DNA from 4 places in the Photobacterium sp. S4TG1 genome. Region 1 is predicted to be linked to each of the others. Evidence: predicted binding sites of a transcription regulator. Region 1 holds the regulator's gene; each other region holds the start of a gene.
The links. Region 1 encodes PurR, which represses purine synthesis genes. Its sites were predicted from a motif close to TNANGNAAACGTTTNCNTNA; they were not measured.
Positions count from the first base shown of each region.

Region 2: purM (phosphoribosylformylglycinamidine cyclo-ligase) is a predicted target of PurR. The motif match lies at 926-945, and genes of this name have one in related genera.
Region 3: VXS03_RS04720 (NCS2 family permease) is a predicted target of PurR. The motif match lies at 775-794, and genes of this name have one in related genera.
Region 4: VXS03_RS14745 (formate--tetrahydrofolate ligase) is a predicted target of PurR. The motif match lies at 985-1,004, and genes of this name have one in related genera.

Region 1 covers NZ_JAYXUH010000004.1:182,360-184,573, forward strand. Annotated here, with positions in the region: gene VXS03_RS07780 (heme ABC transporter ATP-binding protein) at 1-274, shown strand, start outside; gene purR (HTH-type transcriptional repressor PurR) at 654-1,658, shown strand; gene VXS03_RS07790 (TfoX/Sxy family DNA transformation protein) at 2,035-2,214, shown strand, end outside.
Region 2 covers NZ_JAYXUH010000025.1:15,010-17,223, reverse strand. Annotated here, with positions in the region: gene VXS03_RS19160 (uracil-xanthine permease family protein) at 1-86, shown strand, start outside; gene upp (uracil phosphoribosyltransferase) at 179-805, opposite strand; gene purM (phosphoribosylformylglycinamidine cyclo-ligase) at 1,007-2,047, shown strand; gene purN (phosphoribosylglycinamide formyltransferase) at 2,052-2,214, shown strand, end outside.
Region 3 covers NZ_JAYXUH010000002.1:250,736-252,949, forward strand. Annotated here, with positions in the region: gene VXS03_RS04715 (L-cysteine desulfidase family protein) at 1-365, opposite strand, end outside; gene VXS03_RS04720 (NCS2 family permease) at 857-2,214, shown strand, end outside.
Region 4 covers NZ_JAYXUH010000013.1:89,311-91,524, forward strand. Annotated here, with positions in the region: gene pflA (pyruvate formate lyase 1-activating protein) at 1-542, shown strand, start outside; gene VXS03_RS14745 (formate--tetrahydrofolate ligase) at 1,090-2,214, shown strand, end outside.

The DNA.
Region 1 (2,214 bases):
GCCAACATCTGCCTTAGATCTCGCCCACCAGCATAAAACGCTACAAATGGCACAAACCATGGCAGCAAAAGGTGCCGCGGTTATCATCGTATTACATGATCTCAACTTAGCTGCGCAATATGCCCAACGTATGGTCATCATTCAACAAGGTAAGATTCAAGCTGATGGATCACCATGGCAAGCATTACAACCTGCAATAATTAACAACGTTTACGGTTGGCAGGTTTCTGTTCATCCTCATCCTGTTCATGGTTATCCTTACCTACTATCCTAGTATTAATGTGCATCATTTTTTTAATTGGCTGTTGTAAATTTCAGTAAAATTGCTGAAATTTACGTTTTTTTGTTGATAGTTATCAAATAATTTACTCCCAGACAATTGAAAAGTTGCACTACGCGTAACACTCAGTAAAATGTGAACGCAAGCGATTACACTTGAAAAACATGCAATAATTATAAAGCCGCGAATAAATGCGGCTTTTAGTGTTAATACTATTTAAGTATGTAATAGACACATTATTGGTGCCAAATTGAATAATTAACGGGATACTTTACGCAAAAAGATGGAATTATATTCATCTCAGTAATTACTCAATTTGGTACCTCACGATTAGCTAGAAACATCTCTAGCACCCATTATTAGAAGAATAAATATGGCAACCATTAAAGATGTTGCACGTATGGCTGGTGTTTCAACGACAACAGTTTCACACGTGATCAATAAAACACGCTTTGTCGCAGAAGCAACACAGAAAAAAGTACTGGCAGCCGTTGAAGATCTCAATTACGCACCAAGTGCTGTTGCTCGCAGCCTAAAATGTAACACTACACGCACCATTGGTATGCTGGTAACTAAATCAACCAACCCTTTTTTTGCTGAAGTTGTACATGGCGTTGAAGAGTACTGCTACCGTGAAGGTTACACGCTGATTCTATGTAACACTGAAGGTAACCTTTCTAAGCAGCATGATTATTTACGCATGCTTGCCGAAAAGCGTGTGGACGGTTTATTAGTGATGTGTTCTGATCTTGATCAGAGATTACTGGATCTACTTGAGCGTCAAAAAGACCTACCAATGGTGGTAATGGATTGGGGCCCAGAAAGCCCGCATACCGATAAAATTCAGGATAATGCTGAACAAGGTGGCTACATTGCGACTAAATATTTTATCGAACATGGCCATACTCGTATTGGTTGCTTGTCTGGCCACAACGATAAATCAACATGTCGTGAACGCCTAAAAGGCTTTAATAAAGCAATGGCAGAAGCAAACTTAGCGGTTAACGAAAACTGGATTCTTGAAGGTGACTTTGAGTGTAATTCAGCCGTTGAGGCTGCTGAGAAGTATATTGCAATGACAGATCGCCCAACCGCCATTTTCTGTTTCAATGATATTATGGCAATGGCACTGATCAGTACTTTTGAACAAGCAGGGTTACGCGTTCCCAATGATATTTCAATTATTGGCTACGATAATATTGATCTTGCCCCTTACTTCGCACCGCCACTAACGACTATTCACCAACCAAAGCGTCGTTTAGGTAAAACAGCCATTAAAATTTTAATGGAGCGTATGAAGAATAAAGATCATGAACCTCAAATCTTTGAAATGACACCTGCTATTGTTGAGCGAAAGTCAGTAAAAGATTTACGCTAACATTACTTCCCCGCTTTTATGAGCCAATATTTTTATTGGCTTTTTTCTTTTATTGTTAATGATTTACGCTCAAAGCTTCTACAAAATATCGACAGACCTCAAAAACATGAGCAACCTCACAGATTCATCAGCTTTCGTTAATATTAAAACTTACCTTTTTAAAAGATCGAATATAATACTCCCTGTAGATACATATAATAGTAAGCAAAAGACTTACAAATTATAAATAATACTTTTATATTGATAATATTATTTATAAAGTAATACATGGACGATTTAGAGTAGAAAAATTCTTTCGTAAATAACTTTAGAAATAAAAGTCAATTTACGGCTACTTTAATGTTAGGTGACACTCATTTATTCACCGAGTAGAAGTATGGACAAACCAATATTAAAAGATTCATTAAAATTATTAGACCATTTAGGTAATGTTAAATCGCGTTCTATGTTTGGTGGCTTTGGTATTTTCGCAGGCGAAGCAATGTTCGCACTTGTGGTTAATAATAAACTTCACCTTAGAGCAAACGCTCAAACAGAAGAGGAATTTAAACAAGCA
Region 2 (2,214 bases), on a different contig from region 1:
TCGCTATTTTATTAAACCTGATCTTACCGCATGATTTAGGTGAGAACACAGCCAGTATGCAAGTTGAGGATACTGAACATCTGTAATGACTGTCGTTATTATTTATAAGCTATTGCCCTAAATAAAAAAACCGGACTAATAAGTCCGGTTTTTATATCAGCGATATTTAATACTACAATTATTTAGTACCAAAGATTTTATCACCAGCATCGCCAAGACCAGGAACAATATAACCCTTGTCATTTAGCTTCTCATCAATAGCAGCAGTATATAGCTCTACGTCTGGGTGTGCTTTTTCTAGCGCTGCAATACCTTCAGGTGCAGCAACAAGTACCAATACTTTAAATTGAGTACAACCATGTTCTTTTAATAGATCAAGCGTTGCAATCATTGAACCGCCAGTTGCTAGCATTGGATCAACAATCAGTGCAATACGCTCATCAATATGTGATGCTAACTTATTAAAGTATGGTACAGGCTCTAGTGTTTCTTCATCACGGTAGATACCAACAACACTAATACGTGCACTTGGCATATGTTCTAATACACCATCCATCATTCCTAAACCAGCACGAAGAATTGGCACAACCGTCACTTTTTTACCTTTTAGTTGATCAATTTCAACTGGACCATTCCAGCCTTCAATCATCACTTTCTCTGTTTCGAAGTCTGAAGTCGCTTCATACGTTAGTAGGCTACCAACTTCGGTTGCCAATTCACGAAAACGCTTAGTGCTAATATCACCTTCACGCATAAGACCAATCTTATGTTTAACCAGTGGGTGTTTCACCTCAACGACTTTCATCTCGACTCCTGGGAACTAAATTATAAAAAAATAAAAAAATCGCAGCATTATATACCAAGCCAATCGATTGCCGATAGTATCAAATGCGTAATTGATTAAAATTTAATTGCTACAACAAATTGACGCAAACGTTTGCTCTCGTGTGAGGACTGCTGCTATTATACGCTGGTTTTTTACTTTAATACGTTTGAGGGATCATCTGTGAGCAACAAAAACTCTTCTCTTAGTTACAAAGATGCTGGTGTTGATATTGATGCTGGTAATGCGTTAGTTGACCGTATTAAAGGCGTAGTTAAACGAACTCATCGCCCTGAAGTTATGGGTGGTATTGGCGGTTTTGGTGCTTTATGTTCACTACCAACAAAGTATAAAGAGCCAGTTTTAGTCTCTGGTACTGATGGCGTCGGTACTAAACTTCGCCTTGCTATGGATCTAAAACAGCACGATACCATTGGTATTGATTTAGTCGCTATGTGTGTTAACGATCTAATTGTACAAGGCGCTGAGCCTCTATTTTTTCTAGATTATTACGCCACAGGTAAACTTGATATTGATACAGCTGCAAGTGTTGTTACCGGTATTGGTGAAGGCTGTATTCAATCAGGCTGTGCACTTATTGGTGGTGAAACCGCTGAAATGCCTGGCATGTATCACGGTGAAGATTACGACGTTGCCGGCTTTTGTGTTGGTGTCGTTGAAAAAGCAGACATTATTGATGGCTCTAAAGTTAGTGCAGGTGATGCCCTAATTGCTGTTGGCTCTAGCGGTCCACACTCAAACGGTTATTCATTAGTACGTAAGATTCTAGAAGTATCTCAAGCCGATCTTAATCAAGAACTTGACGGTAAAACACTGTCTGAGCACTTATTAACTCCAACTAAAATTTATGTAAAATCAGCATTAAAGATGATTGAAAATTGCGATATCCACGCTATTTCTCATATCACTGGTGGTGGTTTCTGGGAAAATATTCCTCGCGTATTACCACAAGGAACGAAAGCAGTTATTGATGGTAATAGCTGGCAATGGCCTGCGATTTTTAATTGGTTACAACAAGCAGGCAATGTCGATACCTATGAAATGTACCGTACTTTCAACTGTGGTGTCGGTTTGGTGATTGCATTACCAAGCGCACAGGCTGCATTAGCTATTGAAATTTTACAAGCAGAAGGCGAAAACGCATGGTTGCTTGGTAACATTGCAACGGCAACTGCGGGTGAAGAGCAAGTAGAGATTAACTAAAGCTATGCATAATATCGTTGTCTTAATCTCAGGAAATGGCAGTAATTTACAAGCGATAATTGATAATTGCGCTAATGGCGTCATCAAAAATAGCTGTATTGCTGCTGTGATCTCAAATAAAGCCGATGCTTATGGCCTGCAGCGAGCTCAGCTTGCAAACATAGAAA
Region 3 (2,214 bases), on a different contig from region 1:
ACATCCGCAACACTAATTGAAACTAATTTTTTATCAAGCATTGCTTTTGCAATAGCAACATCTTCAGGAGTGAGATTTTTTAGAACTTCTAATTGTGCTTGACTGTCGCCAGCAATAGCACCGGCTGCCGCTGCTATTTCCAATCCAACCATACCCGTTCCAGGAACCGTTACACCCATACCATTTTTCATTAAATTAGCCGATACGAAAGCGTCGATTCCGGTAATTTGTTGGTGATTAATATTGAGTTTATTTACGGCAATTGCTGCTGCTAATGCAACGGATACGGGTTCAGTACAGCCAAGAGCAGGTACAACATCGCGTTTTACAACATCAATAAATGCAGGCCAAAGTGTATGTTTCATTGCAATCACCTAATGCTCTATATCAAAGAGTCAAAAATTACGGATAAAGCAAATTGAAATATTTGCAGAGTCAATAATCAGTTAAAAGTATTTTTTTGTTCGTGCCGCTGAGTATACGACTAGTTGTAAAGAAAAAAATTGTATAATCATTACTTATAGTAAGGTTAATTGGAATTATTTTCTATTAATTTGCTACTGTATGGCATGTATGTTATGTTTATCACAATTTTAAGGGTAATATTTTTCATCTCTACGATGAGGGATTTTTATGGTAGTTAGATATAGCCTATTTAAAAAATGAAAAAAAATCAGTTTATAGTGGCGGGAAAGGCTAGTTTTTAGGTATCATCCATGGGTAAAGATTACAGAAAGGTTGAAGATAATCACTTCAGCCTTTTCTTTTTTTTGAGAACGTAAACGTTTGCGTGGCGGTGGTGATAACTTACAGCCAGTAGTAACGGTTTGAAACCAGTAAATTATAGGAAGACATCATGTCTGCTGACAATACATCCAATCCCCAAAGTTCATCAACTCACGGTTTAGATCGTTATTTTCAAATATCGGAGCGTGGTAGTAGTGTTAAACAAGAAGTTATTGCAGGATTAACGACCTTTTTAGCAATGGTATATTCAGTCATTGTTGTGCCAAGCATGTTAGGTGCTGCTGGTTTTAACCAAAGTGCCGTTTTTATTGCAACCTGTTTAGTTGCTGCTTTTGGTTCGTTATTGATGGGATTGTGGGCAAGATTACCAATGGCTATCGGTTGTGCAATATCACTCACAGCCTTTACCGCTTTTAGCTTAGTACTAGGCCAAGGCGTCAGCATTCCGGTGGCTCTTGGCGCCGTATTTTTAATGGGCGTATTATTTACTCTCATTACAGTGACAGGTATTCGTGGCTGGATCATGAGAAATATGCCAACGGGAATTGCACATGGTACTGGTATTGGTATTGGACTGTTTTTGTTATTGATTGCTGCTAATGGAGTGGGTTTAGTTATTAAGAATCCGCAAGCCGGTTTACCCGTAGCTTTTGGTCATTTTATGTCATTACCTGTGATTATGTCATTAGTGGGGTTAGCGGCCATTCTAGGACTTGAAAAACGCCGTGTTCCCGGTGGTATTTTATTGGTTATTATTGCTATTTCTATCTTTGGTCTCATTTTTGATCCTAATGTGAAATATCATGGTTTCTTTGCTTTACCTACGCTGGGCGGGGACGGCTCTTTAGTTGGATCTTTGGATATTATGGGGGCACTTAATCCTGTGATTCTACCGACAGTATTAGCACTAGTTATGACAGCTATTTTTGATGCGACGGGTACGATTCGTGCAGTAGCAGGACAAGCGAACTTATTGACTGAGCGTGGTAATATTATTAGTGGTGGCAAAGCGTTAACGGCAGATTCAGTAAGTAGTATTTTTGCTGGCTTTGTAGGTGGCTCTCCTGCGGCTGTTTATATTGAATCAGCTGCGGGTACTGCTGCAGGTGGTAAAACAGGTCTAACGGCAACAACCGTTGGATTGCTATTTGTGCTGATGTTGTTTTTAGCACCACTCAGTTATTTAGTGCCTGCTTACGCAACGGCACCCGCTTTAATGTATGTGGGCTTATTGATGCTAAGTAATGTAAGTAAACTAGATATGAACGACTCTGTTGATGCGTTATCTGGATTATTATGTGCTGTCTTTATTGTTTTAACGGGCAATATTGTGACTGGCATTATGCTTGGTTTTGTAAGCTTGGTTATTGGACGTATTGTGTCAGGTGACTTTAAACGTTTAAATATCGGTACGGTTATTATTGCTATCGCATTAGTGGTGTTTTATGCCGGAGGCTGGGCTATTTA
Region 4 (2,214 bases), on a different contig from region 1:
TGAATGCTTCTGGTGGTGGTGTTACCGCCTCTGGTGGTGAAGCAATGCTACAACCAGAATTTGTCCGCGATTTCTTCCGCGCTGCACAAGCCGATGGTATTCATACTTGTCTTGATACTAACGGCTACATTCGTAAACATACTGATGTGGTTGATGAAGTGTTAGATGCAACAGATCTTGTTATGCTTGATCTTAAGCAAATGGATGATAGCGTTCACCAGAACTTGGTTGGTGTTTCAAATAAACGCGTGCTTGATTTTGCACGTTACCTACACCAACGTGGTCAAAAAACATGGATCCGTTATGTTATTGTACCTGGCTACACTGATGATGAACAATCTGCACACCAATTAGGTGAGTTCATTAAAGACATGGATAACATCGAAAAAATTGAGCTGCTGCCCTACCACCAGCTTGGTGAACACAAATGGGAAGCGCTGGGCTTTGAATACCCACTAGCTGGTGTTAAGCCACCGAAAAAAGAAACCATGGAAAACATCAAGAATATTCTTGCGAGCTATGGCAAAAAGGTTATGTATTAAGTCGTTATAACGGCATTATTAATACAAAAAAAGAGCGGCTTATCTTTATTCTCAAGGGAGTTAGATAAGTCGCTCTTTTCTATTTAAACTGAAAAGATAAAATAGTATTTATCGTGACAACGGTAAAATTGTGACAAGAAAAGAGATTAACAACACCATAATTAACAATGAGATTGGTACTGTATACTTCCACTTAGTTACAGGTTCTTGCATCATAACTTCCTTTACTAAATTTACACCCTACTTGATCAGGGTCATTTTTTTATATGCTGCCTACTTTAAATGGAGAGCAAAAAACAACCAACAACTAATAATGGAATAATACATTCCATTTTCATTAAAAACTAAAAACATCATCTCTTTATCTTCCACTAAATAGTAATAGTCCCTATAAAAAAACCATAAAATGATATTTATCCATGATAAAATTATGGTATAAACCAAAAGCAAACGTTTGCGTTAATGCAAAAAGACAGATTTGCAGTTAAAAAAGCGTTAAATATCAGCCTTAGTATTACTCTATCTGCCTATGAGGAAATAAGCTCTCATGAAAAGCGACATCGAAATTTGCCGTGAAACACGACTCACTCCCATTGATCGCATCGCCTTCAATGCCGGTATTGAAGCACAAGATCTTACGCCTCAAGGCAGTTTAAAAGCGAAAGTAAAACCCGCCATTTTAAAACGATTAAATAACAAGCCTGAAGGTAAGCTTATTCTGGTAACAGCCATTACTCCAACGCCACTTGGCGAAGGCAAGACAGTAACAACCATTGGTTTAGCGCAAGGGTTGGCTAAAATTAAACGCTCTGTATTTGCTTGTATTCGCCAACCATCAATGGGGCCAGTATTTGGAATTAAAGGCGGCGCTGCAGGAGGCGGTTATAGCCAAGTGGCGCCAATGGAAAAGCTCAACCTACACTTAACGGGGGATATTCATGCAGTGACGGCAGCACACAATCTAGCAGCTGCTGCATTAGACGCCCGTCTGTACCATGAATCACGTTTAGGTTATGACGGTTTTAGTGCTCATACTGGCTTACCTGCACTACGCATTGATATTAATAATATTAGCTGGAAGCGAGTAATGGATCACAATGATCGTGCGTTACGTATGATTACAGTTGGTCAAAATGAACCAGGAAAAACCATTAATGGCCTTGAACGCCAGGATGGATTTGATATCTCTGCCGCTTCTGAATTAATGGCAATTTTAGCCCTTGCCACAGATTTAGCCGATATGCGTCAACGTATCGGAAAAATCGTGGTTGCTTATAACCTTGACGGCGAGCCAGTTACAACAGAAGATCTACAAGTTGCAGGCGCAATGGCTGTCACTATGTGTGAAGCGATTGAGCCGACATTAATGCAAACTTTAGAAGGTGTTCCAACGCTTATTCATGCTGGACCTTTTGCCAATATTGCTCACGGTAACTCATCAATCATCGCCGATAAAATCGCACTTAAATTAAGTGAGTTTACGGTGACTGAAGGTGGCTTTGGCTCTGATATGGGCTTTGAAAAAGCTTGCAACATTAAAGCACAACAAGCACAAAGAGGACCTGATTGTGCCGTTGTGGTAGCAACCTTACGTGGACTAAAAGCAAACTCAGGGATGTATGATTTACAACCAGGGCAGGCATTACCAGATGCTATCTTTGAACCTGACAGT